DNA from 2 places in the Streptomyces sp. NPDC015346 genome. Region 1 is predicted to be linked to the other one. Evidence: riboswitches for the same ligand, from Rfam matches in the RefSeq annotation. Region 1 holds a riboswitch; the other holds the start of a gene.
The links. A riboswitch is a leader RNA that binds a small molecule or an ion and turns the genes downstream of it on or off. The one in region 1 is predicted to bind glycine.
Positions count from the first base shown of each region.

Region 1 (15,644 bases):
GGCCGCCTCGCCCTTCGACACCGGCTCCGTCGCCGGGACCGGCTCCGGCTCCGGCTCCGGCTCCGAGGCCGCCTCGCCCTTCGACACCGAGACGATCTCCACCGCCTCCCGTGCCGACGGCAGCACCTTCTCACCCGGCGCCTGGTCCTCCGCGTTCTCCGGGTGGTGGCAGGCCACCTGCTGCCCCGGCTTCAGCTCGAGGAGAGGCGGTTCCTGCGTTCCGCAGATCTCCGTCGCCTTCCAGCAGCGGGTGTGGAACCGGCAGCCGCTCGGCGGCGCGATCGGCGAGGGCACATCGACCTTGAGCAGGATGCGCTCGCTCTTCACACCCTTGCGCCGCGGATCCGGCACCGGCACCGCCGACATCAGCGCCTTGGTGTAGGGGTGCATCGGCGCCTCGTACAGCGACTTCCGGTCCGCCAGCTCGACGATCTTGCCGAGGTACATCACGGCGATCCGGTCCGAGACGTGGCGGATCACCGACAGGTCGTGGGCGATGATCACATAGGTGAGGCCGAGCTCGTCCTGGAGGTCGTCCAGCAGGTTCACGACCTGCGCCTGGATCGAGACGTCGAGCGCGGAGACCGGCTCGTCGGCCACGACCAGCTTCGGATTGAGCGCGAGGGCCCGCGCGATGCCGATGCGCTGCCGCTGACCGCCCGAGAACTCGTGCGGATAGCGGTTGTAGTGCTCGGGGTTGAGACCCACCAGGGCCAGCAGCCGCTGGACCTCCTTCTTGACCCCGCCCTCGGGCTGCACACCCTGGAGCTTGAAGGGGGCGCCGACGATCGTGCCGATGGTGTGGCGCGGGTTCAGCGACGAGTACGGGTCCTGGAAGATCATCTGGATGTCGCGGCGCAGCGGCCGCAACCGGCCCGCCGACATGTGGGTGATGTCGTGGCCCTCGAACTCGACCTTGCCACCGGTCGGTTCGAGCAGCCGGGTGATCAGCCGGCCCATCGTGGACTTGCCGCAGCCGGACTCGCCGACGACGCCCAGGGTCTCGCCCGGGCGGACGTCGAAGGAGAGGCCGTCGACCGCCTTGACCGCGCCGGTCTGGCGCTGGAGCAGCCCCTTCCTGATGGGAAAGTGCTTGACCAGCCCCTCGACCTTGAGCAGCGGCTCGACGGATGCGCTGTCGGTTGCGTTGTTATCGGTCACAGCTTCGGCGCAATCTCTTCGGTCCAGATCCGGGTCCGCTCCTCCTGCGACATGTGGCAGGCGGAGAAATGCCCGCTGCCCAGGCCGCTCCCGGTCTCCGTCAGCTCGGGGCGGGTGGTCCGCGTGATGTTGTCCTTCGGGATGTCCGCGTACGGGCAGCGCGGGTTGAAGGCGCAGCCGTCGGGGACGTTGATCAGGGACGGCGGGGAGCCCTTGACGGGGATGAGCCGTTCGGTCTGGTCCCGGTCGATGCGCGGCATCGACCCGAGCAGGCCCCAGGTGTAGGGGTGCCGCGGCTCGTAGAAGACCTGTTCGGCGGTGCCGCGCTCGATGCACCGGCCGCCGTACATCACGAGCAGCTTGTCGGCCATCTCGGCGACGACACCCAGGTCGTGGGTGATCATGATGACCGCGGAGCCGAACTCCTTCTGGAGGTCGCGGATCAGGTCGAGGATCTGCGCCTGCACGGTCACGTCGAGCGCGGTCGTCGGCTCGTCCGCGATGAGCAGCCGCGGGTTGTTGACCAGCGCCATCGCGATCATCGCGCGCTGGCGCATGCCGCCGGAGAACTCGTGCGGGTAGGAGTCGACGCGCTTGGCCGGCTCCGGGATGCCGACGCGGTCGAGCATCTCGACCGCCCGGGCGCGGGCCACCTTCTTGGTCACCTTGTTGTGGACGCGGTACGCCTCCACGATCTGCGCGCCGACCGTGTAGTACGGGTGCATCGCGGAGAGCGGGTCCTGGAAGATCATGGCCATCTTCTGGCCGCGCAGCCGCCGTACGTGCTCGGGGTCGGCGCCGATCAGCTCCTCGCCGTCCAGCCAGACCTCGCCGGAGATCCGCGCGTTCGGCGCCGCGTGGTGGAGGCCCATCACGCCCAGGGAGGTGACCGACTTGCCCGAGCCGGACTCGCCGACGATGCCGAGCGTCTCGCCGGCCTTGACGTCGAAGCTGACGCCGTCGACCGACTTGACCAGGCCGTCGTCGGTACGGAAGTGGATCCGCAGGTCACGGACGGAGAGGAAGGCGTCCTCGGTGCCGGAGCGCTGGGCGGGCACCGGCTCTCCCAGCGCCGCGGCGGCCGGCGTGCCGACCGTCTGCTCCTTGGAAACCTCGCTCACGAGTACCTCACCCTGGGGTCGATGGCGGCGTACACCAGGTCCACCAGCAGATTGCAGAAGACGATGAAGAAGGCGGCCGTCAGGGTCACGCCCATCACGATCGGCAGGTCGTTGTCCTGCACGCTCTTGATGGCGTACTTGCCCATGCCCTGGAAGGAGAAGACCGTCTCGGTGATGACGGCGCCGCCGAGGAGGAGACCGAAGTCCATGCCGAAGATCGTGACGATCGGGGTGAGCGCGGCCCGCAGACCGTGCTTGCCGACGACGGTGCTCTCCTTGAGGCCCTTGGCGCGGGCCGTACGGATGTAGTCCTCGCTCATCGTCTCCAGCATCCCGGCCCGGGTGAGCCGGGCGTAGAGCGCGGAGTAGAGGAAGGCGAGCGAGCACCACGGGACCAGCAGGTTCCAGGCCCAGTCGAGCGGACTCTCGGTGAACGGCACGTAGTTGATGCCGTCCGACCAGATCGGCCACTGCACGGTGAGGACGCCGAGGGCGAGCATGCCGGTGAAGAAGATCGGCAGGGAGACGCCGGCGAGGGCGACGCTCATGAAGAAGCGGTCCAGGAAGGAGCCGCGCTTCAGGGCGGAGACGACACCGGTGGCGATACCGCTGATCAGCCAGATGACCGCCGCGCCGATGGCGAGCGAGAACGTGACCGGGATACGGCTCACGATCTCGGGCCACACCTCGATGTGACGCTTGAACGAGTAGCCGAAGCAGGGCGCGTCGCAGTGCTGGACGTCCGGCCCGAACTTGTAGTCGGCGCCGACGACGATCTGCCGGATGAAGTCCCAGTACTGGGCGTAGAGCGGCTGGTCGAGGCCAAGGTTCTTCTTGACCGCTGCCACCGTGTCGGGGTTGGCGTCCTTGCCCACGTACTGGGCCGCCAGTTGGTCCATCGTCTGGCCCGCCATGCGGGGGACGAGGAAGAAGATCGCGAAGGTGACCGCGCTGACGACCAGCAGCAGGAGCACCGCGCCGAAGACGCGTCGGATGAAGTACGCAGCCACAGCTATCCGGCGTCGGTGCCCGCCGGCGGCCGGTGGTCCCTTATGGGGATCACCCGGCCGGCCCGGCGGGCACCGAAGCCATCACCTGCCTTTCGAACTCTCGGGGTGGCGGAACCCGCTGCTACTTGGCGGAGCCCATGAGCAGGTAGTCGTACATGCCCAGGTAGGCCTCGCTGACGGTGACGTTGGTCGCCGAGGCGGGACGCAGGAGCAGGTTCTTGCGGTAGAGCAGCGGCACCGCGGTGGCACCCTCGGCGACGGCCTTGTCGACCTCGCCCCAGATCTTCTCGCGGGCGGCGGTGTCGGTCGTCGCGATGCCCTCGTTCAGCATCTTGTTGATCGCCGGGTCGTTCAGCTCCTGGACGTTGTTGCCACCGGACGGCTTGATGGCCGAGCCGTTGATGATCTGGTCCAGGAAGCCGAAGCCGGTCGGCCAGTCGGCGCCCCACGCGGTCATGATCATGCCGAGCTTGTTGGCCTTGACGTAGCTCGGGTTGCCCGCGAAGTTCTGGAAGTACTTACCGGCCGGGAAGGACTTGATCTCCGCCTCGATGCCGATCTTCTTCAGCGACGCCTGCACCGCGGTGGCCATGGCCATCTCGGAGGGACGGTCCGAACGGGCCGACAGGTTGGTCTTGAAGCCGTTCGGGTGGCCGCACTTGGCGAGGGCCGCCTTGGCCTTCGCCTCGTCACCCTTGTTGCCGGCGGTCTCGTACAGGTTGAACTTGGCGTAGCCCGCGACGCTCGGCGGGATCAGCGTGCTGGCCACGTCACCCTTGGGGTCGCCACCGGCGGCGGCCTGGACCGACGCCTTGTCGAGGCCCCACTGGACGGCCTTGCGGCACTCGATGTTGTTGAACGGCGCGACGTTGACGTTCAGTCCGATGTAGGACGTGGCGCCCGCGTACGGGTTGTCCGTCTGCTTCTTCAGCTTGGGGTCGGTCAGGACCTTCGGCTGGGTCGCCGGGGCGACACCGGTGCCGGCGCCGTCGACGGTGAGGTTGTCGGAGATCAGGTTCGCGTCGACCGTCTCCTGCTTCACACCGAAGCGGACCGTGATCTTGTCCGGCAGGGCCGGGCGGATCGGGTCGGTCTTCGGGTCCCAGTTCTCGTTGCGGACGAGGGTCGCGCCCTTGCCCTCCTCGTAGGAGGAGAACTTGTACGGACCGCTGGAGACGATGTGCTTGACGTACTCGGCGCCCTTGTCGGCCGCGCGCGGCACCGGGGCCGTCTGCGAGAAGGTCGCCAGGTAGTCGAAGTCCGCGAAGGCGTTCTTCAGCTTGAAGACGATCGTGTGGGCGTCGGGCGTCTCGATGGAGGCGATGCCGGCCGGGTTCTTGTCCTTGTACGGACCCTGGTACTTGTCACCGCCGATGAGGTGCGCCTTGAAGTACGTCGGGCCGTTCGACAGCGCCTCGGGGGCGAAGTTCGAACGCTCGACGGCGTACTTCACGTCCTTCGACGTGATCGGCGTGCCGTCCTGGAACTTCAGCCCCTTCTTCAGGGTGTAGGTCCAGGTCTTCGCGTCGGCGCTGGGCTTGCCCAGGGACTCGGCGAGGTCGGGGACGACCTTGAGGCCTTCCTTGCCGGCCGCCGGCTTGAAGGAGGTCAGCGTACGGCCGTACAGGCGGGAGAAGTTCTGCACCCAGCCGTAGTACGTGTTGCCCGGGTCGAGCGAGTCGGGCTCGTCCGACATCTCGAAGGAGACGGTGCCGCCCTTCTTGTCGGACTTGTTGACGATGGAGGTCAGCGCCGCGTCGGCCGTGGCCGAGCCGCTCTTGCCGCCGCCCTTGTCGTCCTTGGAACCACCGCACGCGGACGCCCCCAGCGCCAGCACCACTGTCGTGGCGACCAGAAGAGTCGTTTTTCTCGTCTTCACCTGAGGAAAGCCCCCTCAATCGTTGGTTACTTGCTGCGAGGGTCGAGGGCGTCTCGCAGCCCGTCGCCCAGCAGGTTGAAGGCCAGGACCGTGATGAAGATCGCCAGGCCCGGCACGAACATGTACTGCGGATCGGCCTGGTAGGTGTCGACCGCGGTGGTGAGCATTCCGCCCCAGGAGGCCTGCGGCGGTGCGATGCCGACGCCGAGGTAGCTGAGACCCGCCTCGAAGAGGATGTTGGTGGGGATCAGCAGCGTGGCATAGACCAGGATCGGCGCGACCAGGTTGGGCAGCAGCTCCCGGAAGAGGATGAACGGGCCGCGCGCGCCGAGGGACCTGGCCGCCTCGACGAACTCGCGGTTGCGCAAGGTCATCGTCTGCGCCCGCACGATCCGGCCCATGTACGGCCAGCTGAAGAAGCCGATCACGAAGATCAGCACGCTGATCCGCAGCGGGAGACCGCTCAGGCCGAACGCGCCGTCCTGCAGGGTCGCCGAGAGGGAGATCGCGAAGAGGAGGAGAGGGAACGCCAGGAAGGTGTCCATCATGCGGCTGATCACGGTGTCGACCCAGCCGCCGTAGAAGCCGGCGACGACGCCCATGACCACGCCGATGAAGACGGAGAGGACCGTGGCACCGCCGGCGACCAGCAGGGAGACCCAGGAGCCCTCGATGATGCGGGCCAGCAGGTCGCGGCCGAACTGCGGGTCGACGCCCAGCGGGTGGTCCCAGCTCATGCCGCCCCAGGCGCCCTTGGGCGCCAGCAGTGCGGGGTCGATGAGGTCCTGGTTGAACTCGTTGGGGTCGAGGCCGAAGACCGCCTGGATCGGCTTGGCGAGGACGGCGAGCAGGATGAGCAGGAGGACGACGACGCCGCCCGCGACCGCCAGCTTGTCGCGCTTGAAGCGCGTCCAGGCGATCTGGCCGAGTGAACGTCCCTCGATCTGGCTCTGTCGGGCCCCCGTGAGTACTGCCTCCGGCTGCGCCTCGGCAGCCGGTCCGGTGGTCTCGATCGGTGCGGTCACAGTGCCTAGACCCCTCCCGGCCGGCGGTAGCCGGCCCGTACCCCGTCACCGCAACGGCCGTTCTCGCATCAGTGGTGCAAGCGGTTCCGATGGTGCGGAAATTACCCAGAACGCCGCATGTGATGCGGCTCGCACAAAGGACCGACGTCCTTCGTTAGCGGGGAGTCTTCAACGGGTTTACGATCACCCGCCAGACCTGACGAGGAATGTTTGCTCAACCGTGATGCGGTTCGTGGGCTTCCGTTATCCGGACGGGGCGCTCGCCTCAGCGGACCATCTCGGCCACTAATCCATCAAGTCGGACAAAAAGCCAACGGTCCCGGTGAGACGGTCAATTGGGGTAGCCGTACCCGTAGCCGGAGCCCTGGCGGGGGGCGGCGGGGGCGGCGTGCGCGTCCCGGTCGTAGAACGGCCGCGCGTTGGCCCGCAGCCACATCGCCACCGGGTCGTACGCGTCGGACATGGCGACCGTCGAGACGGGCAGCCCGTCGGGGACCGCGGAGATCGACTGGCGCATCATGCCCCGCACCGCCTCGACCGAGGCCGCGGAGGTGTCGTAGAGGTCGAGACCGATGGCGAGGTACGGGGAGCCGAGCGCGGGCTGCACCCAGGCACGGCGCAGCGCCCGTACGGCCGGGGTGCGGTGCGCGTTCTGCGTCAGCAGGGCGTAGAACTGCGGGATCTCCAGGGCGGGTTCGGAGAGCCGCAGGGGTCCGGCGGGCATCCGGTCGAGACCGGTCGCGATCCGGCGGAGGTCGGCCCAGGGGATGCCGACGCCGCCGCCGGGGTCGTGCGGGTTGAGCCAGATGCCCCAGCGGTCGGGGTAGAGGGCGCGGGCGATGTCCCGGCCGGAGACCACCTCGTGGGCGCGGTTCCAGCCGGAGGCGGCGAGCTCCTGGGCGGAGGTGACGCAGGGGGCGTACCCGAGGCCGTCGACCTCCATGTTTCCGTACTGCGCGTCCGGCGAGCCCGGCGCGCCCTGCCACAGCAGCATCCAGAGATCGCCGTCGGCCAGGGCGTGCAGCAGCCGCTCGTACGCGTCGTAGCGTCCGGGTGCCACTTGGCGCAGCGTGTGCTCGACCTGTCCGGCCGCAGCGGTGCCTGACGCGCTCACCCTGGGTCCCGCCCCTCTTCCGTCCACCGAATCAGCTTAGTTACGCGGAGGCCCGCTGGTAGAAGGGGCGCACCTTCTCCAGCATCCAGTCGCCGACCGGGTCCTGCGCAACGTCCAGGAGGATGAGATTGACCGGCCAGGCCACCTCGACCCGGCCGAGCGCGCGCCCGAGGGCGTCCAGCGGCGCGTTGCGGTCGACGCCCTCCCAGCCGGCGAGCTGGACGCCGACGAAGAGGGCCGGCTCGGTGCCCTCGACGCTGGCCAGGGCACGGCGGGCGGTGACGACGACGCCGGTGGCCTCGAACTCGGCGGCGGCGGCGGAGAGGAAGTCGACGGGGTCGTCCTGCCAGTCCGGTTCGAAGAGGCGGACCCGGCCGCCGCTCGCGGGGCCGTCCAGCGGGGTGCGGCCGACCCGGCAGAGCTCGGCGACGGCGGGCGGGGGCAGCGGGGCGCCGACGGTGCCGCCCGGGTTCACGGCGATGCCGAGCTGCGGGGGCAGACCGCGGGCGAAGTCGCGGGCGGGCGCGACGGTGAAGGACATGTGGCTGCCGACACAGGCGAGGAACTGCTGCTCGGAGCTGAAGACGGGGACGTAGGGGAGGCCGTCGATCTCCAGGGTGGGCAGGTCGAGGTCGGTGCTGTCGGGCCCGCCGCCGTTGGGCAGGGGCACCCAGACGGGGCTCCGTCCGAGGACCTCGACGAGCCGGCCCCCCGCGGCGGGGTTGCCGAGCGAGGCGGCCAGCACCTCTTCGAGCTCATTGCCCGGCCACATGACGTCCACGGTCCTCGTTCCCCTTCTCCCGCGCCCTGCTCACGGCGCCTTCCGGGCAGAACCCTAACGCCGCCCTGACACCGCCGCGTCCACAAGCGTACGGAGCGCGCCGGTCCGCCTCGCCGGGCGACGGGGCCCACCGTCTGGACGGCGTCGGTACGGGTGTCAGTCCGCGTCGCGGAAACCGATCGTCCGCAGGGCGCCGGCCGCGTCGCGGTCGAGGAGGGTCGCCGAGGCGCAGCCGCGGGGCAGGCGGCCGGTCTCGACGGAGTGCAGCAGCCGGCCGACCGCCCGGCGGTGCCGGGCGAAGGCATAGCCGGAGACTCCCCGGCCCCGCTCCCGCTGCCCCGCGCGGGCGGTGTCGGGGGTGACGTCGAGCAGGATCAGGTGCAGGGCGCGGCCCCGGCGGCGCGCCTCGCGCGCCAGCCAGTTCCGCACCCACGACTGGGTGCCGCAGTCGTGGACGACCACGCTGCGGCCCGCGCGCAGGGCGCGGCGCAGCCCGGCGTAGTGGGCGATCCGGACGAGCGGGCGGTAGACGGCGTACGGCAGAAAGCGGGGCATCCGCGCCTCCCAGCGCTCGCGGGCGTCCTGCGAATCGATGCCCCGGCCGTCGGCCGCGCGCCGCATCAGCGTCGACTTGCCGCTGCCGGGCAGCCCCGAGACGACCACCAGGTCGCCGGCGGCGAAGGCGAGCGCGCGGGGGCCGCGGCCGCCCCGCTCGCGCAGGTCACGGAGGAGGGGCGTGACGGCGTGGCGCCTGCGGGTTCTCGCCCGGGCGCGCTGGGCCGGTATGCCCGTACCCGTCGCGTATGCGCCGGTGTGGTGGAACGTCATCGCCTCTCCCCCTGTCGGGTCCTGAGGACCCTTCCCAAGAAGTGTAAAGAAACGGTAATGAGGCACAAGCGATTTGCCGATCAGACCCCGCGTGCAATGATGTGCGCGCCAAGCGCACACAACCACATACTGGCCGCTCGAATCCGCGCGGGAGAGTCCCGGACAGGGCTGTAGCAGTGCTGTAGCAGTCCGGGCGCCGAAGGAGCAAGACCCTCCCTTGAATCTCTCAGGCCCCGTACCGCGCGGATGAGGCAGATCTGAAAAGCGGGCGCGTCGTCGCGCCCCACCCAAGGTGCAAGCCGAGGATGCCCTCGGTGAACCTCTCAGGTTCCATGACAGATGGGGAGGACGTCCTTCTCCGTCATGATTTCTTGCCTGGGACCTGGGAGCCACACCCATGAGCACTGCCCCCCGCCTGACTGCCCTCGATGCCCTGCATCGCTCCCTGGGCGCGACCATGACCGACTTCGCGGGCTGGGACATGCCGCTGCGCTACGGCAGCGAGCGCGACGAGCACAACGCCGTCCGCACCAAGGCCGGCCTCTTCGACCTCTCCCACATGGGCGAGATCACGGTCACCGGCCCCCAGGCCGTCGAGCTGCTCGACTACGCCCTGGTGGGCAACATCTCCACGGTGGGCATCGGCCGCGCCCGCTACACGATGATCTGCCAGGAGGACGGGGGCATCCTCGACGACCTGATCGTGTACCGGCTCGGCGAGCGCGAGTACATGGTCGTCGCCAACGCCTCCAACGCGCAGACCGTCCTCGACACGCTCACCGAGCGCGCGGCCGGCTTCGACGCGGAGGTCCGTGACGACCGTGACGCGTACGCCCTGATCGCCGTCCAGGGCCCCGAGTCCCCCGGCATCCTGAAGTCGCTGACCGACGCCGACCTGGACGGGCTGAAGTACTACGCGGGCCTGCCCGGCACGGTCGCCGGGGTGCCCGCGCTGATCGCCCGTACCGGCTACACCGGCGAGGACGGCTTCGAGCTCTTCCTGAAGCCCGAGCACGCCGAGGGCGTCTGGAAGGCGCTGACCGAGGCCGGCGCCCCGGTCGGCCTGATCCCCTGCGGCCTGTCCTGCCGCGACACGCTCCGCCTGGAGGCGGGCATGCCGCTGTACGGGCACGAGCTGACCACCTCCCTCACCCCCTTCGACGCGGGCCTGGGCCGGGTCGTCAAGTTCGAGAAGACGACCAACGGCGGCGACTTCGTCGGGCGCAAGGCCCTGGAGGCCGCCGCCGAGCGCGCCGCCACCAACCCGCCGCGCAAGCTCGTCGGCCTGATCGCCGAGGGCCGCCGGGTGCCGCGCGCCGGCTTCCCGGTCGTGGCGAACGGCGAGGTCGTCGGCGAGGTCACCTCCGGCGCCCCCTCCCCCACCCTCGGCAAGCCGATCGCCATGGCGTACGTGGACGCGGCGCACGCCGAGCCCGGCACGCAGGGTGTAGGTGTGGACATCCGCGGCACGCACGAGCCGTACGAGGTCGTGGCGCTGCCGTTCTACAAGCGCCAGAAGTGACGTTTCCGCCCCACCCGGTCCAGCACCCGGCCACCCACCCCGTCCCGCACACGGTCGCGCACCCCGCGTCTCACGGTGTGTCTCACCTCGCAAGACCCACGTTCATCAGCACTCCCCCGATCCAGGAGAATCAGGTCATGAGCAACCCCCAGCAGCTGCGCTACACCAAGGAGCACGAGTGGCTGTCGACCGCCGAAGACGGCGTCGCGACGGTCGGTATCACGGAGTTCGCGGCCAACGCGCTCGGTGACGTGGTCTACGCCCAGCTCCCCGCCGTCGGGGACACCATCACCGCGGGCGAGTCCTGTGGCGAGCTGGAGTCGACCAAGTCGGTCAGCGACCTGTACGCCCCGGTCACCGGCGAGGTCGTCGACGCCAACCAGGACGTCGTCGACGACCCCTCCCTGGTGAACACCGCTCCGTTCGAGGGCGGCTGGCTGTTCAAGGTGCGCATCACGGACGAGCCGGACGATCTGCTCTCCGCCGACGAGTACGCCGCTTTCACCGCCGGCTAACCGAGACCGAGACCCCAGGGATCGATTCATGTCGCTTCTGAACACCCCTCTCCACGAGCTGGACCCCGACGTCGCCGCCGCCGTCGACGCCGAGCTCCGCCGCCAGCAGTCCACCCTCGAGATGATCGCCTCGGAGAACTTCGCTCCGGTCGCGGTCATGGAGGCCCAGGGCTCCGTTCTCACCAACAAGTACGCCGAGGGCTACCCCGGCCGCCGCTACTACGGCGGCTGCGAGCACGTCGACGTCGCCGAGCAGATCGCGATCGACCGGGTCAAGGACCTGTTCGGCGCCGAGTACGCCAACGTCCAGCCGCACTCCGGCGCCTCCGCGAACCAGGCCGCGCTGTTCGCGATGGCCCAGCCCGGCGACACGATCCTGGGCCTGGACCTGGCGCACGGCGGCCACCTCACCCACGGCATGCGCCTGAACTTCTCCGGCAAGCAGTTCAACGTGGTCGCCTACCACGTCGACGAGGCCGGTCTGGTCGACATGGCCGAGGTCGAGCGCCTGGCCAAGGAGAACCGCCCCAAGGTGATCATCGCGGGCTGGTCCGCCTACCCCCGTCAGCTGGACTTCGCCGAGTTCCGCCGTATCGCCGACGAGGTCGACGCCTACCTGTGGGTCGACATGGCGCACTTCGCCGGCCTGGTCGCGGCCGGTCTGCACCCCAACCCGGTCGAATACGCCGACGTGGTGACGTCCACCACGCACAAGACGCTCGGCGGCCCGCGCGGCGGCATCATCCTGGCGAAGAAGGAGTTCGCGAAGAAGCTGAACTCCTCCGTCTTCCCCGGCTTCCAGGGCGGCCCGCTGGAGCACGTGATCGCGGCCAAGGCCGTCTCCTTCAAGGTCGCCGCCTCGGAGGAGTTCAAGGAGCGCCAGCGCCGTACGGTCGACGGCGCGAAGATCCTCGCCGAGCGCCTGGTCCGCAACGACGTCACCCAGCACGGTGTCTCGGTCCTGTCCGGCGGCACGGACGTGCACCTGGTCCTCGTCGACCTGCGCAACAGCGAGCTCGACGGCCGGCAGGCCGAGGACCGCCTCCACGAGGTCGGCATCACGGTCAACCGCAACGCCATCCCGAACGACCCGCGCCCGCCGATGGTCACCTCGGGTCTGCGGATCGGCACCCCCGCCCTGGCCACCCGCGGTTTCGGCACCGAGGACTTCACCGAGGTCGCCGACATCATCGCGGAGACCCTGAAGCCCGGTTTCGACGCGGAGGCCCTGAAGGCCCGCGTGACCGCTCTGGCCGACAAGCACCCGCTGTACCCCGGCCTGAAGTAATTTCGTACGATTTTGTTCCAGGTTCGTTCGGACGGACCCCGGGGGCACCGCGCACACTGGACGGTGAGCGCGGTGCCCCACCCCGTGTTCCAGCGCTTTTCTGCTCCACCCCGGCAGACAACGGCGTCTACCACCCCCACAAGGAGTCTCCCGTGGCCATCTCGGTCTTCGACCTGTTCTCGATCGGTATCGGTCCGTCGAGCTCCCACACGGTGGGCCCCATGCGAGCGGCCCGGATGTTCGCCCGCCGGCTGAAGAACGAGGGCCTGCTGGCCCACACCGCCTCGATACGGGCGGAGCTGTTCGGCTCCCTCGGCGCCACCGGCCACGGCCACGGCACGCCGAAGGCCGTCCTGCTCGGCCTGGAGGGGAACTCCCCGCGCACGGTCGACGTCGAGACCGCCGACGAGCAGGTCGAGCGGATCAAGGCGCGCGGCCGGCTGAACCTCCTCGGGGCGCACGAGATCGGCTTCGACTTCGACGAGGACCTGATCCTGCACCGCCGCAAGGCGCTGCCGTACCACGCCAACGGCATGACGATCTTCGCGTACGACGCGGAGGGCGCCCCGGTCCTGGAGAAGACGTACTACTCGGTCGGCGGCGGCTTCGTCGTCGACGAGGACGCCGTCCAGGGCGAGAACCCGATCGTCCCGGACGACACGGCCCTGAAGTACCCCTTCCGCACCGGCGACGAGCTGCTGCGCCTGGCGAAGGAGACCGGCCTGTCGATCTCCGCGATGATGCTGGAGAACGAGAAGGCCTGGCGCACGGAGGAGGAGATCCGCGAGGGCCTCCTGGAGATCTGGCGCGTCATGCAGGCCTGCGTCTCGCGCGGCATGTCCCGCGAGGGCATCCTGCCGGGCGGCCTGAAGGTCCGCCGCCGTGCCGCGAACACGGCCCGCAAGCTGCGCTCCGAGGGCGACCCGGCGGCGCTCGCGATGGAGTGGATCACCCTCTACGCGATGGCCGTGAACGAGGAGAACGCGGCGGGCGGCCGCGTGGTCACCGCCCCGACGAACGGCGCGGCCGGCATCATCCCGGCGGTCCTGCACTACTACATGAACTTCGTGCCCGGCGCCGACGAGGACGGCGTGGTCCGCTTCCTCCTCGCGGCCGGCGCGGTCGGCATGCTCTTCAAGGAGAACGCCTCCATCTCCGGCGCCGAGGTCGGCTGCCAGGGCGAGGTCGGCTCGGCCTGCTCGATGGCCGCCGGCGCGCTCGCCGAGGTCCTGGGCGGCTCCCCGGAGCAGGTGGAGAACGCGGCCGAGATCGGCATGGAGCACAACCTGGGCCTGACCTGCGACCCGGTCGGCGGCCTCGTCCAGATCCCGTGCATCGAGCGCAACGGCATGGCCGCGGTCAAGGCCGTCACCGCCGCCCGTATGGCGATGCGCGGCGACGGCAACCACCTGGTCTCCCTCGACAAGGTCATCAAGACCATGAAGGAGACCGGCGCCGACATGTCGGTCAAGTACAAGGAGACGGCGCGCGGCGGACTCGCGGTGAACATCATCGAGTGCTGAGACTGTAGGCCCTGACCAGCACGTTTGTATCTTTCAGCGCTGTCAGGGCCTTCCCTCCTTACGCGGCGGAAAGTCCCTGGCTCCCTGGGACAGACGTGAAAGTCCCTGAAAAAGTCCCTGGGATGTCCCTGAGCAGGGCACGCTTCCTGATGTATTCGCCGACCCCGCACATGCCTGGTGCGAGGATGGGCCCAGCCTGCACGCCGCCCATGCAGCGAGCCCATCGTCAGTACGCGGGAAGGTGGCCCGGCTCGTCGTCTGGCGTCGCCAGTCTCCACCGCTCACCGGAGAGGAGAACCCACCGGCTCGAGCCCTCTTCCTCTTCCGTGACGGACGCCAAGCGGGCGCTGACCCACGACCCCTTCTCCGGCACCGGCAGACCCAGGGCCCTGGCGATCTCGGGGTGGGCGGCTTGGTGGCCCAGGATGACGATTCCTTCGGCCGCCAGCGTTCCGCGGGCACCTCGCACTCTCTTCGCCGCGTCCTGCTGCCTCGCGACCGTGGCCACGACCGTACGCGTCACCGGTTGGCGCTGAGCGACGCGGAACAGTTCGTTCACGCGACGCTGCCCGGTCTCCTCGGCGAGGATGGCGCTCACCTCGTCGGCCGGAAGCCGGTCCAGGATGTTCACGGGCAGGGGGACATCTCGATGGATCCACGCGATCGCCTCCCGCCCCGCAGCGCTCAGGGTCCGCTTGCCATCCCTGTTCCCGACATCGGCCACTACCTGCTCCGTCGCCCTCACCACGCCAAGGCTCCACGATCCCCTGCGGTGGTCGAGGCGGACCAGCACACAGACGCTCCCCTGCGCTTCCCTCGGGATCATCCAGTTCGTCCCGGTCGTCACCTTGAGATCCACGTCGACGCCGGCGATCCGGAAGTCGAGCCTGGGGCTGCTGTCGAACTGGAAGTCGTGCCTCATGAGGTTCTCGACGAGCTGCCCGGTCATCGTCTTCTCCGATTTGGTGAGGTCCTCCCAGCGGTAGCGCCCTGTGTGCGCCCCGTCGAGCAGTCGCTCCGTGGCCTGTTCGAGCACAGCCGCCATACGACGCCCGTACGGGTCGAGCCTCTGGAGCTCCTCCCGTACCGCCGCCACGTCACGCTCACCGGAGAGCGATTCCTCCTCCCCCCGCGGCTGCTCCTTGTCCCTCTCCTGCTTCGGCTCCGCCGGCCGGGCACGGGCAGGTGACGGCCTGAGGGCGGCAAGCAGCCGCTCCAGGGATGCGATCCGCTGGGCCGCCTCCCGGGCCGAGTGACGTGCCTCGTCCCGTTCGCCCGTGACCACCAGCAGCCTGCGGTTCAGCTCGGCGAGTTCCTCGTCGCGGGAGTTCACCCGCGCGTCCAGTCGGGCCTCGGCCTGCTCCTTCGCCTGCTTGACGCGGCCAAGGGCTGCGGTGAGCTCCAGCAACTGCTCCTGCACCTTCACCAGTTTCGCGAGATGGGCCGTGCAGTCCCCGCCCACGCCACTGCCGGATCCGTCTGGGACGGGCCGGCTCCACGCCTCCCTCAGGAGCGAACGGGCCCTGTTGACGGCCTTACTCGCCTCGGCCGGGTCCGTCACGCACACGTTGACGACGGCATCCACCAGACCTCGATGGTTCCTGAGGCCGACGCCCCTCAAACGCCGGTGCAGGGTCGACACGGCAGGCTTCGCGGCGTTGCCCACCATGTCGGGCAGCAGGAGGTGCAGTTGCTCCACCGACAGGCCGGCGGCATCACGAAGGTCGCGCAAGAACACGACCAAGTGGTTCTCCGCCTCGGAATCTCCGAGCGGCACCCCAGGAGGACGCCCCCCTTGGTCACGTGACCGCCTTGCCATCAGCCCCCCTTTTCTCATCAGATTCGATGTTCTCTCGGATAGAACAGAGAAAAGAGTA
Region 1 is NZ_JBIBTW010000005.1:287,554-303,197, forward strand. Features, by position in the region: gene ACF06X_RS20345 (ABC transporter ATP-binding protein) at 1-1,161, opposite strand, end outside; gene ACF06X_RS20350 (ABC transporter ATP-binding protein) at 1,158-2,282, opposite strand; gene ACF06X_RS20355 (ABC transporter permease) at 2,279-3,292, opposite strand; gene ACF06X_RS20360 (ABC transporter substrate-binding protein) at 3,414-5,171, opposite strand; gene ACF06X_RS20365 (ABC transporter permease) at 5,198-6,196, opposite strand; gene ACF06X_RS20370 (enhanced serine sensitivity protein SseB C-terminal domain-containing protein) at 6,528-7,310, opposite strand; gene ACF06X_RS20375 (enhanced serine sensitivity protein SseB) at 7,351-8,082, opposite strand; gene ACF06X_RS20380 (AAA family ATPase) at 8,248-8,919, opposite strand; glycine riboswitch at 9,058-9,170, shown strand; gene gcvT (glycine cleavage system aminomethyltransferase GcvT) at 9,317-10,441, shown strand; gene gcvH (glycine cleavage system protein GcvH) at 10,579-10,956, shown strand; gene glyA (serine hydroxymethyltransferase) at 10,985-12,244, shown strand; gene ACF06X_RS20400 (L-serine ammonia-lyase) at 12,397-13,767, shown strand; gene ACF06X_RS20405 (NaeI family type II restriction endonuclease) at 13,994-15,505, opposite strand.

Region 2 (15,644 bases), on a different contig from region 1:
GCGGTCCGCCGCGGCACATGAGGAACGGGGCGGGAGGCGGGACGAGGGACGGGACTTTGCACCCTCCCACCTCATCAGGCCGGGCCGGCCGGAACATCCCCGTGGAGAAGCATGTGCGCATCCCACCGGAGTTGGGCATGGACGTGCGGTTCCTCCTCCTTGCGGAGGAGATCGAGAGACTTCGGCCTCGGGGGCGCGCGCCGCCTTGCTCTACGCCCCGCACGCAACCACGACCCCCTCCCGTTTCGTCCTCCGGGTATGTTCTGGATGGTCGCGCTGCTCGCACTCGACGGGCGGCAGTACGTCTACCGCGTGTACGCGCCGCGGGAAGCGCTGCCGGCCGACCTCTTCTGGGCCGCGTTCCACTGCCATGAGGAGACCGGGGGCCCTCGGGCCTCCGACTGGTTCGACGCGGCGCAGATGTGGTGGATCGGCGACATAGAAGAACTGACGGTTCATCAGTATTGAATGTTCACGGCCGCCCGGCTACGTTCCGCGACACCGGATCCCAACGACGACACGTGAACGCGTGAAGGGGTGGTCGCATGGCCGAAGTCAGTGCCGAGGCACGGATCGACGCGCCGGCCGAGAAGGTCTGGGCCCAGCTGACGGACTTCACCTCGTACGGCGAGTGGAACGCCACCCACACGAACTTCCCGAACGGCGGCCCCACCACGCTGGAGACGGGCGCCACCTTCGCCGAGAACATGAAGCTGATGGGGTTCCCCGCCGAGGTGACGTGGACGGTCGAGGAGCTGGAGACGGCCCGCGTACTGGCGATCCGCGGCAAGGGCCCGATGGGCGTCAACGTCGGCACGCGCTACTCGCTCGCGGCCGACGGGGAGGCCACCACCGTCCGGATCGACGGGGAGTTCACGGGCGCGGCCGTCTCGCTGATGGCGGGCAAGCTGAAGGACTCCGCCACCGCGGCACTGAACGAGTCGCTGCGCAAACTGGCCGGCCTGGTGACCTGACCCCCACACACACGAACCCGACCCCCCACCGAGCGCGAGAAGGGGCCCCGCGGCGCATCGCCGCGGGGCCCCTCTCGCCGGACCGGTCCGGTCCGGACTGGTCCGGTCCGGCCTCTCAGTGCTCGTCGGCCAGGATCAGGTACAGCTTCTTACGGGCGTCGTTGATGACCTCGACCGCCTTCTGCCGCTGTTCGGCGCTGCCGGTCTTCCAGACCTGCCCGAACGCCTCCATCAGACCGAAGCCGGCCTGCCGGATCTCGTTCAGCGCCTCCCAGTCGACACCGCGCCCGGCGTCCTCCCAGGGCGCCTCGGGCCCCGACTCGGCCTCGGCGCGGCCGGCGTCGGTGAGCGTGAACAGCTTCTTGCCGCCCTCGGTCTCACTGGCGATGAGGCCCTCGTCCTCGAGGAGCTGGAGGGTCGGGTAGACGGAGCCGGGGCTGGGCTTCCACGCCCCGCCGCTGCGCTCGCCGATCTCCCGGATCATCTCGTAGCCGTGCATCGGGCGATCCTTCAGCAGCGCGAGGATCGAGGCGCGCACGTCTCCGCGCCGCGCCCTGCCTCCGCCGCGGCCCCGCCCGCCCCCGAAGGGGCCTCCGCCGAACGGTCCGCCGCCGAAGCCCGGCCCGAAGGGGCCGAAGGCGGCGCGCCGTCGCTCGAAGTCACCACGGTCGAACTCCCCGCGGCCGAACGCGCCGCGACCGAAGTCCCCCCGGCCGCGAGGGCCGGGTCCGCAGTCTCCATGTCCGTGTTCGTGTCCATGTGAACGCATCGCAACGCTCCTTCCATCGGGTACATCATCGAACTGTCGCGATGCCTCAACGATATATCGGAAGTGTTCGTTTGCCAACCCTTCTGCCAGCCCTCCTGCTAACCCGACGACCGACCCGGACCGGTCCACTCACTCCGGATTGGCCTTGGCCTGCGGCTTTACGGCGCCGGTACGGTCCCTGACATGCGGATCCGAATCGTCGACGCGTTCACCGACCGCCCCTTCTCCGGCAACCCGGCAGGGGTCCTCCTCCTCGACTCCTTCCCGGACGACCACTGGCTCCAGAAGGTGGCCGCCGAGGTCAACCTCTCCGAGACCGCCTTCGCCCACCCCCTCCCGGCCGGCGGCGAGGCCGACTGGGCCCTGCGCTGGTTCACCCCGACCACCGAGGTCGACATGTGCGGCCACGCCACGCTCGCCACCGCGCACGTCCTGCACACCACCGGGCTCGCGACCGGGACGGTCCGGTTCGCCGCCCGCTGCGGCATCCTCAGCGCCACGGCCGAGGAGGACTCCACCATCACCATGGATTTCCCGACCTCGTCGCTGACGCCCGTCACGGCCCCGGACGGCCTGACCAAGGCGCTGGGCACGGAGGCCGTCTCCGTCCACGACACCGCGCCCCACATCGGCGATCTCGTCGTGGAGCTCCGCGACGAGGCCGCCGTCCGCTCTCTCGCGCCGGACTTCGCCGCCCTCGCGCACCTCTCGGAGCGGGGCGTCATCGCCACCGCCGCCGCCGAACGGCCCGAGCGCGGCTACGACTTCGTCTCCCGCTGCTTCTTCCCGCGCGTCGGCATCGACGAGGACCCGGTCACCGGCAGCGCGCACACCGCGCTCGCCCCGTTCTGGTCGGCGCGCCTCGGCCGCGACGAACTCACCGGCTTCCAGGGCGGCGCCCGCACCGGCATCGTGCGCACCAGCCTGCGCGGCGACCGCACCCTGCTGACCGGCCACGCGGTCATGGTCATCGACGGCGAGCTGCACGCCTGACCCGGCCCGTCCCGCCTCCGCCCCCTACGACGAAGGGGCGTACGGCCGCCGCCGTACGCCCCTTCCCTTCCCTTACCTTCCCGCTCCCGCCCCGCTCCTCGTCTACGCGGTGGGCAGCCAGTCGACCTTCCCGGCCAGCAGCCCGTATCCGACGAAGGCCACGATGTCGAGCAGCGCGTGCGCCACCACCAGCGGCCCCACCCGCCCCCACCGTCGGTAGAGCCATACGAAGACGACGCCCATGACGACGTTCCCGATGAAGCCGCCGATCCCCTGGTACAGGTGGTACGAGCCTCGCAACACCGAACTCGCCACCAGGGCGGCCATCGGCGTCCACCCCAACTGCCCCAGCCTGCGCAGCAGATAGCCGACGACGATGACCTCCTCCAGTACGGAGTTCTGCACCGCCGACAGGATCAGGACGGGGTATTTCCACCACACGTCCGGCAGCGCCTCGGGCACCACCGTCAGGTTGAAGCCCGCAGCTCGCGCCGCCAGGTAGAAGGCGAGGCCGGCGCTGCCGATCCCGGCCGCGATCAGCGCCCCGCGCCCGAGATCCGGCCACGGCCTGGACCGGTCGAAGCCGATGGCCCGGAGCCCCGCCCCCTCACGCAGCAGCAGATGCGCGACGAGCACGACGGGGACCAGTGCTGAGGCGATCCCGAAGAGCTGCCAGGCGAGGTCGAGCCACGGCCGGCCGGGCGCGTACGAGCTGTTCAGCGTCGCCGCCTGGTCCTTGAGGCCACCCGGCTTGGTCAGCGAGCCGACGAAGCTGATGAGCGCCGAGACAGCGCTCGCACCGAGCGAGAGCGCGAGCACGAGCACCGTCTCGGAGCGAAGGGTCCTGCGCGGCATGCCCTCGGGGGGAAGAGAACCGGCGACCACTCGTTGATCCGACACCACACCTGTCTCCACTTCCCCATCGCTTTCCGGGTACGGAGATCATGCGCGACGAGCCGGTGCGGACGCCATTCCGTCGCCGAACGCCCCCCTGCCCAGGTGCGTGCCCCGGCTCAGTCGATCCCGACCGGCCAGGTGTGCACCGGCTCCCCCGCGTGCATCAGCTCCGCGTACCGGCGGGTCGTCGCCGCCAGGGCCCCCTCACGGTCGAGGCCGGCCTCCAGCGCCTTGTGGAAGGTGTCGGCCTGCCAGGACGCGCCGTTCACCCGCGCCCGGCAGCGCTCCTCGATCACGCCGAGATAGAAGTCCCGGTCGGCGGGCTCGACGTGCCAGGCGTCGAGCCCGGACGCGGCCAGCGGCAGCAGCTCGTCGAGGACGAGACGTACAGCGGGGACGCTCGCCACCCCGCCCGACCGGCCGGAGCGCGGCCAGCGCAGCTCCGACTCGATCCCGTGGCGGCAGGCCGCCTCGAAGTTCGCGGCGGCGTCCTCGAACGGCAGCCGCTTCCACACCGGGCGCGCTTCCTCCGCGAGCGCCCTGACGAGCCCGTAGTAGAAGGCCGCGTTGGCGACGACGTCGGTGACGGTCGGCCCGGCCGGCAGCACCCGGTTCTCCACCCGCAGGTGCGGGACCCCGTCCACCCACCCGTACACCGGGCGGTTCCAGCGGTAGACCGTGCCGTTGTGCAGGACGAGTTCCTGCAGCCGCGGCACCCCGCCCCGGTCGAGGACGAGGAGCGGGTCCTCCTCGTCGCAGATCGGCAGCAGCGGCGGGAAGTACCGCAGGTTCTCCTCGAACAGGTCGTACGCGGAGTCCACCCACCGCTCCCCGAACCAGGTCCGGGGCCGTACCCCCTGCGCCTGGAGCTCGGGCGGCCTGGTGTCCGTGGCCTGCTGGAAGAGCGGCGGCCGCGACTCCCGCCACAGCTCGTGACCGAAGAGGAACGGCGAGTTGGCGCCGACGGCTATCTGGACCGCCGCCACGGCCTGCGCGGCGTTCCACACCGCGGCGAAGCGGCCGGGCGTGACCTGGAGGTGCAGCTGCACGGAGGTGCACGCCGCCTCGGGCACGATCGACGTCGACGTGCACGTCAGCCGCTCCACGCCCTGGATGTCGAGTTGGAAGTCCTCGCCCCGGGCGGCGACGATCTGGTCGTTGAGAAGGGTGTAGCGGTCGACGGCGGAGAGATTCTCGAAGACGAGATCCCGCTGTGCGAGTGTGGGAAGAATTCCGATCATGACCACCCCCGCGTCGACTTCGCGGGCCTTGCGGTCGGCATATCCCAGACCGGTCCTGAGCTCCTCCGCGAGCCGGTCGAAAACCCGGCCGCCGAGGCGGTGCGGAGCGATGTTCACTTCGAGATTGAACATTCCGAGTTCCGTCTGGAAATCCGTACTCGCGATCCGCTCGAGGACCTCCCCATTCACCATCCGGGGCATGCCGTCGGCCCCGGCGAGATTGAGTTCGATCTCCAGCCCCATGAGATTCCGCGGCCGGTCGAACCTCTTGTCCGCCAAGAGCCTCGCGAGCCCCGCGAGACACTGCTGGAGCTTCCTCCGGTATCGCTGGCGATCGGACAGGCCGAACCCCTCTGCCACGACCTTCTCGCCCATCGAAGCGTCCCTCCCCGATCGTCGACGGCGGCGACGGCCGCGCGCGTACGGACCATGATGCCCAGCGGATTGATCCATAACGCCTGCGGTGCGACCCCGACGGGCGATAGGCTGGTGGAAGCACCCGCTCGGCACATCCCAGCGGCACCTGGCAAAGGACATATTCCAGAGCCATAATTGCCGGAAGGGTGGGATCGCTATTCGGCCGTCCGCATCCGCGACGACGCCGCAGGCAGACGAGGCGCACCCGCCCGGAAGCCACCGAATCACCCCGTAAATAAGGCCGGATGAGGCCTTGCCCGCAATATCTGCGACAGCTAGCGGAAACAATGCGTGAACACGTCTCGTATAAACTCCGCGAACGAGGCAGAGTGTTGGCGCCCGGCCATGGCCTCTCGGCCCCTCCGGCCCGGCAGCTGACAGCGCCGTCGTACCTGCCCACGCGTCACCGTGTCTCCTGAGTGAGAGGCGACCCATCATGCTCCGACCCACCCCGGCCCCTGCGCCGGCCCTGCGCAGTGTTCTCGCGGCCCTCGGTTCCCCCACCGCCGTCCGCGAGGCGCGAACTCCCGCCCTCAGGGCAGCCCAGGGGCCGCTGAGCCCCGAGCTGCCCCTGCCCGTCCACGTCCTCGACGTACGGGACCAGGTCGTGCCGCCGGGGCAGGCACCGCGCACGCGGCTCGCCGGCTGGCGCTTCCTCATCCGGAGCACCGACCGGACCGTCGCCGCCGCCGACACGATGCTCACCCCCGACGGCTGGTCCTTCTCGCACTTCTTCGAGGGTCCCTACATCACCGCCACGGAGCGAGCCCTGCTCCAGGCGGAGGCGCTGCCCACCCTCTACCAGCCGCGCCTGCTCTCCGTACCGGAGCTGTACATGCTTACGCTCTGGCTCCACGGCGACACGGAGGCGGACGGCGCCTCGGCCAGCCTGGACCCGGCCGACCTGCTCGTCCCGCTCGCCCCCGCGCCGCCGGGCATCGCCGCCCACCGCCCGCACCGCGTCGCGGACCTCCTGCCCGTCCTGACCCTGCGCGTCACGTCCCCGCCCCTGCTGGGCTCCCCGGCACCGGCCTGATCCGTCCCACCCGGGCGCGCGCACGCCTCCCGCCCCGCGGCCGACCGGGCCGCGGGGCGCGCTTCCGTCCGAACGCGCGCGTCGAACACCCCGACCCGTACGGACTAGCCCACTGGGGCTACCCCGAACCACCCGAAGAGACCGCCCAGTTGAGTTGAACCGCCCGCGCGGGTGATACGTCTTCATGCAGTAGGAAGAGCTGCCGCGAAATACCTGCGGATCGACGTCCGTGGGGGAACACTGGACCAACCGAACCGACAACGGGGGGCGGCCATGAGCACGAGCCGCAGGACGACACTCACCACGACGCAGCGAAAGAACCCACCCATGTGCCAGCACCAGCCAGCCTGTCCCACCGCCGACTCCGCCGACCGGGAGGCGGCCCGCCTGATGGCACACCACCCCGAGCAGGGCTGGAGCCTGCTGTGCAACGGGGTCCTGCTCTTCGAGGACACCGGTGAACTGCTGCCGGACGGGCAGATCATCGCTCCGCACCGCCCGCTGACGGCGGGACGCGTCACGACCGCCGCCTGAGGCGGCCGGCGGCGTCGGAGCGCACACGCACCGACCACGTACGAGGCATACGACAAAGGGCCGGCCCGGAGGAGACCTCCGAACCGGCCCTGACTCATGCGCGGTTCACGCTTCAGCCGTCGTATCAGCCATCAGTTGTCATACTCGTCCAGCGGCGGGCAGGAGCAGACCAGGTTGCGGTCACCGAAGGCTCCGTCGATCCGGCGGACCGGCGGCCAGTACTTGTCGGCCGCCGACACACCGGCCGGGAAGACGGCCTCGTCACGGGTGTACGCGTGGTTCCACTCCCCGCCCAGCGCGGCCGCGGTGTGCGGCGCGTTGCGGAGCGGGTTGTCCTCGGCGGGCCACTCACCCGACGCGACCTTCTCGATCTCGGCGCGGATCGCGATCATCGTGTCGCAGAAGCGGTCCAGCTCGGACAGGTCCTCGGACTCGGTCGGCTCGATCATCAGCGTGCCGGCCACCGGGAACGACATCGTCGGCGCGTGGAAGCCGTAGTCGATCAGACGCTTGGCGATGTCGTCGACGCTGACGCCGGTCGCCTTGGACAGCGGGCGCAGGTCGACGATGCACTCGTGGGCGACCAGACCGGCCGGGCCGGTGTAGAGCACCGGGTAGTGCGGCTCCAGGCGCTTGGCGATGTAGTTCGCGGCGAGCACGGCGACCTGCGTCGCGCGCTTGAGGCCCTCGCCACCCATGAGACGCACGTACGACCACGAGATCGGCAGGATGCCGGCGGAGCCCCACGGCGCCGCCGAGATCGGGCCGACGCCGGTCTCCGGGCCCGCGGTGGGCTGGAGCGGGTGGTTCGGCAGGTACGGGGCGAGGTGGGCGCGGACGCCGACCGGCCCGACACCGGGACCGCCGCCGCCGTGCGGGATGCAGAAGGTCTTGTGCAGGTTCAGGTGGGACACGTCGCCGCCGAACTTGCCCGGCTTGGCGAGACCCACCAGCGCGTTGAGGTTGGCGCCGTCGACGTACACCTGGCCGCCGGCCTCGTGGACCTCGGCGCAGATATCGGCGACGTGCTCCTCGAACACACCGTGCGTGGACGGGTAGGTGATCATCAGCACGGACAGCTCGTCGCGGTACTGCTCGATCTTGGCGCGCAGGTCCGCGACGTCGACCTCGCCGTCGTCGGCGGTCTTGACGACGACGACCTTCATGCCGGCCATCACGGCGCTCGCGGCGTTGGTGCCGTGCGCGGAGGACGGGATGAGGCAGACCGTGCGCTGCAGGTCGCCGTTGGCGCGGTGGTACGCGCGGACGGCGAGCAGACCGGCCAGCTCACCCTGCGAACCGGCGTTGGGCTGGATCGACACCTTGTCGTAGCCGGTGACCTCGGCGAGGCGCTCCTCGAGCTCCGTGATGAGCGTCAGGTAGCCCTGCGCCTGGTCGGCCGGGGCGAAGGGGTGCATCTGGCCGAACTCGGGCCAGGTCACCGGCTCCATCTCGGTCGTCGCGTTCAGCTTCATCGTGCAGGAGCCGAGCGGGATCATGCCGCGGTCCAGCGCGTAGTCGCGGTCGGCGAGCTTGCGCAGGTAGCGCAGCATCGACGTCTCGGAGCGGTGTGCGTGGAAGACCGGGTGGGTCAGGTACGCGTCGGAGCGCAGCAGCGCGGCGGGCAGCGCGTCCTCGGTGGCGGCGTCCAGGGCCTCGATGTCGGCGTCTACCCCGAAGGCGCTCCAGACGGCGCCGAGCTGGGCACGCCCAGTGGTCTCGTCGCAGGAGACCGACACGTGGTCGGCGTCGACGAGGTACAGGTTCACCCCGGCCTCACGGGCGGCGGCGACGACCTCGGCGGCCTTGCCCGGCACCCGGACGGTGAGGGTGTCGAAGTACGAACCGTGCACGACCTCGACACCGCCGGCGGTGAGTCCCGCGGCGAGGACGGTGGCGTAGCGGTGGACGCGCTCGGCGATCTGCTTCAGACCGTCGGGGCCGTGGTAGACGGCGTACATGCCGGCCATGACCGCGAGCAGCACCTGAGCGGTACAGATGTTGCTGGTGGCCTTCTCCCGGCGGATGTGCTGCTCGCGGGTCTGCAGCGCCAGGCGGTAGGCCCGGTTCCCGTCGGCGTCGACCGAGACGCCGACCAGGCGGCCGGGCAGCGAGCGGGCGTGCTTGCCCTGGACGGCCATGTAGCCGGCGTGCGGTCCGCCGAAGCCCATCGGAACGCCGAACCGCTGGGTGGTGCCGACGGCGATGTCGGCGCCGAGCTCACCGGGCGAGGTGAGCAGGGTCAGCGCGAGCAGGTCGGCGGCGACGGTGACGATCGCGCCGAGCTCGTGGGCGGCGTCGATGACCGGCTTGATGTCCCGGACGGCGCCGGAGGCACCCGGGTACTGGAGCAGCACGCCGAAGACGCCGCGCTCGGCGACCTCGGCCGGAATGCCGTCGCTCAGGTCCGCGACGACGACCTCGACACCAGTCGGCTCGGCGCGGGTCTCGATCACGGCGATGGTCTGGGGCAGGGCGTCGGCGTCGACGAGGTAGACACCGTTCTTGACCTTGCCGACCCGGCGGGAGAGCGCCATGGCCTCGGCGGCCGCGGTGCCCTCGTCGAGGAGCGAGGCGCCGGAGGTGGGCAGACCGGTGAGGTCGGCGACCATGGTCTGGAAGTTGAGCAGCGCCTCCAGACGGCCCTGCGAGATCTCCGGCTGGTAGGGCGTGTACGCCGTGTACCAGGCGGGGTTCTCCATCACGTTGCGGAGGATGACCGGCGGCGTGAAGGTGCCGTAGTAGCCGAGGCCGATCATGGGGGCGAGGACCTGGTTGCGGTCGGCGAGCGTGCGCAGCTCGGCGAGGACCTCGGCCTCGGTGCGGGCGCCGGGCAGACCCAGCGCCTCGGCGTTCTTGATCACGTCCGGCACGGCGGCGGCCGTGAGCTCGTCGAGGGAGCCGTAGCCGACCTGCGCGAGCATCTTGGCCCGTGCTTCGGCGTCGGGCCCGATGTGCCGCTGCTCGAACGGGATGCCCTGTTCGAGTTCGGAGAGCGGAGTGCGGTTGGCGGTCATGTACGGAGGCCTCCTGGTCGTCACGACCTGCGAGGGGCACCACGGCGTGGGTGCCCGGACGGCCTCCCCCTCTGTCATCTCAACCTGAGAGCTTCACCGGCGCACACCGAAGGGCACGCCGGCTTTCACCGTCGGTGAGAGCGGATGCCGTCACAGCGCCCGCCCTGCTTTCCAGAGTGACCTCGTCCGTGCGGTACGGGGGCCTGAGAGATTCCGGGGAGGATTTGCTCCTTCGGCGCCTCCGAAAGGTTTCTTCGGAGGACTCTCCCGCACGGGGTCGACAGCCACAACCAGCCTACCAGCGCGGTTCCCGCTGCCATCGCTCAAGTGGCCGACATCCCAGATGTGCACTTTCGTAGTCTTGAACACGAGTTGCGACCTGTTGGAGGGACCGTGCAGACCGACGTCGATCCGCGCAGCCTGATCGGCCGCAAGGCATATGACCGCGATGGAAACAAGATCGGCACCGTGGACGAGGTGTACCTGGACGACGCGACCGGCGTACCGGAATGGGCCGCGGTCCGCACGGGCCTGTTCAGCCGGGACGCCTTCGTCCCCCTGGAGCCGAGCGAACTGATCGACGACGCCCTCCACGTCCCGTACGAACGCTCCCTGATCAAGGACGCCCCGGACTTCGGCGTGGGCCGCCACCTCTCCCCGGAGCAGGAACTCCAGCTCTATCGCCACTACGACATCGCCCTCCCGCCGCCCCCTCCGCCGGACCACGACTTCGGCCGCCTGGCGGGCCAGGAGGAGTCCTAGGTCGTGTCCGGCCGTCGACGGCTGCGCACGGGCACGGCCGACGTCGGAGCTGGGCGCACGCCCGCTAGGCGACCGCCGCCGCACCGTCCGCACGCCCCACCAACGGCAGCGGCTCCGCCGCCTCCAGCTCCGGGTCGTCCACGAGAAACGTCCGCACCCGGCCCGGCGCCGACCCCGGCTCCTCGAAACGCACGGTGACCCGCCCCACCCCGCTCCCCTGCACCCACCCGGCGCCGTACACGACATGCCGTACGTCGTGTCCCGGCGCCCACCGCCGCTCGACGGGCGCCTCCGGCTCGGGTGCCTCCGGCTCGGGTGCCTCCACCTCCACGCCCCCGGACGGCTCCGCCGCCTGCGCGAAGAGGTCCTCCTGCGTGTAGTCCGCGAGGCCGCTCACCCCCACCCCCAGCAGCCTCACTCCGCCCGTCGTGTCCACCGCCTCCAGCAGCCGCGCCGCGGCCTCCCGGACCACCACGGGATCGTCCGTCGGCCCCCGGAGCGTCTCCGAGCGGGTGAGCGTCGAGAAGTCGAACCGCCGCACCTTCAGCACGATCGTCCGCCCCGAGTGCCCGGACCCCCGCAGCCTCCGCACACACCGTTCGGCCAGGCGCTCGACCTCCGTGCGGATCCGCACCCGGTCGTGCAGATCCACGTCGAAGGTGTCCTCCACCGAGACCGACTTCGCGTCCCTCTCGGCCACCACGGGTCTGTCGTCGTACCCCTGGGCCATCCGGTACAGCGAGGCCCCGTGCGACCGCCCAAGCAGCCGTACGAGCTCGTCCTCGCCCGCCTCCGCGAGGTCCGACACCGTGGTCATCCCGGCTCGTCGCAGATGCTCCCCCGTCGCCGGCCCGACCCCCGGCAGGATGCGCACCGACTTCGGCCCGAGCAGCTCACGCTCCGTCCCGGGCTCTATGAGCACGAGCCCGTCCGGCTTGGCCTCCTCCGAGGCGATCTTCGCGATCATCTTGGACCCCGCGAGCCCCACCGACCCGCTAAGCCCCGTCGTGGCCAGGATGTCCCTGCGCAGCCGCTCGCCGGTCGCCCGCGCGCTCGCGCTGTCGTCGGCCGCTCCCCCGGCCTCCAGGTCCACGAACGCCTCGTCCAGGCTCAGCGGCTCCACCAGCGGCGAAAGACGCCCCAGCAGCTCCATGACCTGCTCGCTGATCGCCCGGTAGAACGCGAAGCGCGGCACGAGGTAGGCGGCGTTCGGCGCGAGGCGCCGCGCCTGCCCCATCGGCATCGCGGAGTGCACCCCGAAGCGCCGCGCCTCGTACGAGGCGGTGGCGACGACCCCGCGCGGCCCGAGCCCCCCGACGACCACCGGCTTCCCGCGCAGACTCGGCTTCGCCGCCTGCTCGGCGGCGGCGAAGAAGGCATCCATGTCGAGATGCAGGATCGTCGGCGCGGCTCTCACAGTTCCGATGCTGCCCTACGCCACTGACAATCGACCAGCACACCCGTACGGCCGCGCCCGCACCCCTCGACGCCACCACCCCGCACCCCTCGACGCCACCACCCCGCGCGTCTCGGCGCCACGAACCCCGCGCCTCTCAGACCGCCCGGTCCCGCCGCCGTCGCGCCAGCTCGTCCCCCGGGTTGTGCCCGATCAGCGTCTCTCCGGTGTCGACGCGCTCGCCGTGCAGCTGGGAGAGCGCCGCCTCGACGTCCCGCCAGACCACACCAACGGCGATGCCGAAGACACCCTGCCCGCCCTGGAGCAGGTCGACGACCTCGTCCGGCGAGGAGCACTCGTAGACCGTCGCCCCGTCGCTCATCAGCGTCATCCGCTCCAGATCACGGAAGCCGCGGGCACGCAGGTGCTGCACCGCCGCCCGGATGTTCTGCAACGCGACCCCGGTGTCGAGGAACCGCTTGACGATCTTGAGGACGACGACGTCATGAAAGCTGTAGAGCCGCTGCGTCCCCGATCCGTACGCCGGCCGAACGCTCGGCTCCACGAGTCCCGTACGCGCCCAGTAGTCCAATTGGCGGTAGGTGATCCCCGCCGCCGCGCACGCCGTCGGACCGCGATATCCGACCGTCTCCGCACCGGCTTCCGCGCCCTCGCCCGCACCCGCGTCCGTCCCGAGGTCGCCCACACTGCCGTGAAGCGGATACGGACCGCTCTCCCCGGGCGCGCGCCCGAGGGAGCCCCCTGCCGTACCGTCGCCGCTGCTCATCACGCCGACCCTCCGTCCTTGACCTGCCCACACGAAGGTAGGCAGTCACTAGGGGTGCGTCAACGATCGCCACACTCGGCACGCCGAGTGATAATCACCCTGAGAGTGGTTTCCCGTGTCTCTCGTCGGGGAAAGGCTACTCGAATGTGCTGACGCACCCTCGGAGAGCGGGTCACCGGCGGCTGGAAATCACTGGCTGCTGGAACCGAAGTCCTCCGGAGAGATCTGGTCGAGGAATTCGCGGAACTTCTCCACCTCGTCCTCCTGCTCATCCGGAATGGCGATACCGGCGTCGTCCAGGACACCGTCACTGCCGAAGATCGGCGTCCCGGTGCGCAGGGCCAGCGCTATCGCGTCGGACGGCCTGGCGCTCACCTCGACACCACTGGCGAAGACCAGCTCCGCGTAGAAGACACCGTCACGGAGATCCGTGATGCGGACCTCGGTGAGCTCCTGACCCACGGCTTCAAGGACGTCCTTGAAGAGGTCGTGCGTCAGCGGCCTGGCAGGGGCCATGCCCTGCTGGGCGAAGGCGATCGCGGTCGCCTCACCTGGTCCGATCCAGATGGGGAGGTACCGATCGCCTCCCACTTCACGCAGGAGCACGATCGGTTGGTTGGAGGGCATTTCCACCCGGACACCCACAACGTCGAGCTCGTTCACACAGCAACCCTAGGACGTGCTCGGCCGGTTTGGGTAGTCGGGGCCCCTCCAGCTCACTGCACCCGGAGTCCCAGCGCGGTCTGGACCAGTGCCGCGTGGAGCCGTACGGAGAGCCCGGCGAGCTCCTTGGCTGTGGCCTCCGCATGGGCTCTGGTCTGCGGATTACGGTGCCGGCGCAGCGGCGCGACCATCTGTTCGACCAGTCCCGCCTCCCGGTCGGCGGCCGCTTTGACCGCCCGCAGATGCCGCGGTTCCAGACCGAATCTCCCCAGATCCGCGACCAGACGGGCGACGGTGATCGCCTCGGGGTCGTACCCGCCCTCGGCCCCCGGGGCCAGGAGCCCGTACGACTCCCACTCCGCGAGCTCCTCCTCGGTCACCTCCGCGGCGGCGAGCAGCTCCGCCCGGCCCACCCGCGCGGCGGTGGCACGGTCACTCTCGGGATCCCAGGCACCGTCGAGCAGATCCCGCTGCGAACCCGGGGCCGGCAGCTTGACCTGCTCACCCCTGGCCATGGCGTCGAGATGCTCACGGATGACCTTCAGCGGAAGATAGTGGTCCCGCTGCATCCGCAGGATCTGAGCGAGCCGCTCCACGTCCTGCGGGCTGAACTTCCGGTACCCGGAGGCCGTACGCCGGGGCTCGACGAGCCCCTCGGCCTCCAGGAAACGGATCTTGGAGATGGTCACTTCGGGAAACTCGTCGCGCAGCTGACTCAGCACCGTACCGATGCTGACCAGCCGGTCGCCCGCGGTGGCGGTGCCGTGTCCGGCACCGCCCGTCGGTGATCGCAGCATGGACCTTCCCTGAAGGCTTCTCCGGGGCGTTTACACGCCCCGCTGGCTCGAGTAGAAGACCAGGCGGTACTTGCCGATCTGCACCTCGTCGCCGTTGGACAGGACGACCGAGTCGATCGGCTCGCGGTTGACGTACGTGCCGTTGAGGCTGCCGACATCGGCGACGGTGAAGCTGCCGTCCTGCGCCCGGCGGAACTCCACATGACGGCGGGAGACGGTGAAGTCGTCCAGGAAGATGTCGCTCTGCGGGTGACGGCCGGCCGTGGTCAGCTCACCGTCCAGCAGGAAACGGCTGCCCGAATTCGGACCGCGTCGCACCACGAGCAGTGCCGAACCGGCCGGCAGGGCCTCGACCGCCGCCAGCGCCTCGGGAGAGAGGGACGGAAGCGAGGTCTGGCCGGTGACCTCCGCGTCGTAGGCCTCGAGACCCGAGATGGAGATCGTCGACGTCGTCTCGGACGCGCGCTCCACAGGCGCCCCGCCCCGCAGCGGCGTGCCGCAGTGGGAGCAGAAACGGCTGTCCGCGGTGTTGCGGTGACCGCACCTCGTACACACCGGCATGGACGCATCCTCCTGCCGCGGCTGGCCCGCGGAGGTTTGGGTCGCATACGGGTCGGGAGTGAACCCTCCACCCGCACTTGAGGTTGATGGTTCTCCGAAACCTATGCGGCCGGCACCGGCAGGGTCAACAGACGACGCGCCCTGTCCGCCCGGAATGTCACCGCCCCGGTCACCGACCTCGTCGCGGAAGAGCGGGCGCTCGCCGGCCTGCTCCTCGCTCTGGGCATGGCGCGGCGCGCGGTGCTTGGCGTTGCCGCCGTCCTCGCGTGCGCTCTTGCCGAACAACTTCGCAAAAAAACTCACGGGCGATTCCCCTTGACCGAAACAGACCCGCCCGTGGGGCAGGACGAACCCTGAATGAACACACCTGCCGACCCGGACATCCTCACAACGTCCGTATCCTCCGGACAGTTTCCACCACGCACCACGCTTGTGGTGCGGCGACCCCCCGCAACGTCTTGCCCTTGTCGCGCGACCGCCATGCGCCCCCGCGTCACTGCGAGGACGACTGAGCGTAGTCAGGCCGCTTCGCAGGTCGCAAGGCGTCCACAACGATCTTCTGGGAACGGGCCACGGAGGCCGTGGCCTGCTCCTTCTCCAGGGTCTGGACGACTCCGCCGGGGATGTTGAGCGCGGGCTCGAGATCCTCGGGCTTGCCGATGACCTTGAAGACGTACGGAGCGGTCACCTTCGTTCCATCGATCTCTATCGAACCGTCGCCGCCGGAGAAATAACTGTCCGCGACCACGCGTACCTCGTTGACCTGGATCGCCTCGGCACCGGCCGCCCGGAGCTCCTGG
Region 2 is NZ_JBIBTW010000003.1:5,339-20,982, reverse strand. Features, by position in the region: gene ACF06X_RS10950 (hypothetical protein) at 259-468, shown strand; gene ACF06X_RS10945 (SRPBCC family protein) at 546-974, shown strand; gene ACF06X_RS10940 (PadR family transcriptional regulator) at 1,090-1,743, opposite strand; gene ACF06X_RS10935 (PhzF family phenazine biosynthesis protein) at 1,927-2,736, shown strand; gene ACF06X_RS10930 (CPBP family intramembrane glutamic endopeptidase) at 2,839-3,591, opposite strand; gene ACF06X_RS10925 (glutamate-cysteine ligase family protein) at 3,750-5,249, opposite strand; gene ACF06X_RS10920 (hypothetical protein) at 5,728-6,327, shown strand; gene ACF06X_RS10915 (DUF5999 family protein) at 6,655-6,861, shown strand; gene gcvP (aminomethyl-transferring glycine dehydrogenase) at 6,993-9,878, opposite strand; glycine riboswitch at 10,060-10,158, opposite strand; gene ACF06X_RS10905 (PRC-barrel domain-containing protein) at 10,272-10,640, shown strand; gene ACF06X_RS10900 (DNA polymerase IV) at 10,705-12,057, opposite strand; gene ACF06X_RS10895 (MerR family transcriptional regulator) at 12,194-12,823, opposite strand; gene ACF06X_RS10890 (bifunctional nuclease family protein) at 13,013-13,486, opposite strand; gene ACF06X_RS10885 (MerR family transcriptional regulator) at 13,540-14,283, opposite strand; gene ACF06X_RS10880 (FHA domain-containing protein) at 14,314-15,255, opposite strand; gene ACF06X_RS10875 (DUF881 domain-containing protein) at 15,338-15,644, opposite strand, start outside.
Region 2: it holds a riboswitch for glycine, as region 1 does, so the genes downstream of both, gcvP (aminomethyl-transferring glycine dehydrogenase) here and gcvT (glycine cleavage system aminomethyltransferase GcvT) in region 1, are expected to answer to the same signal.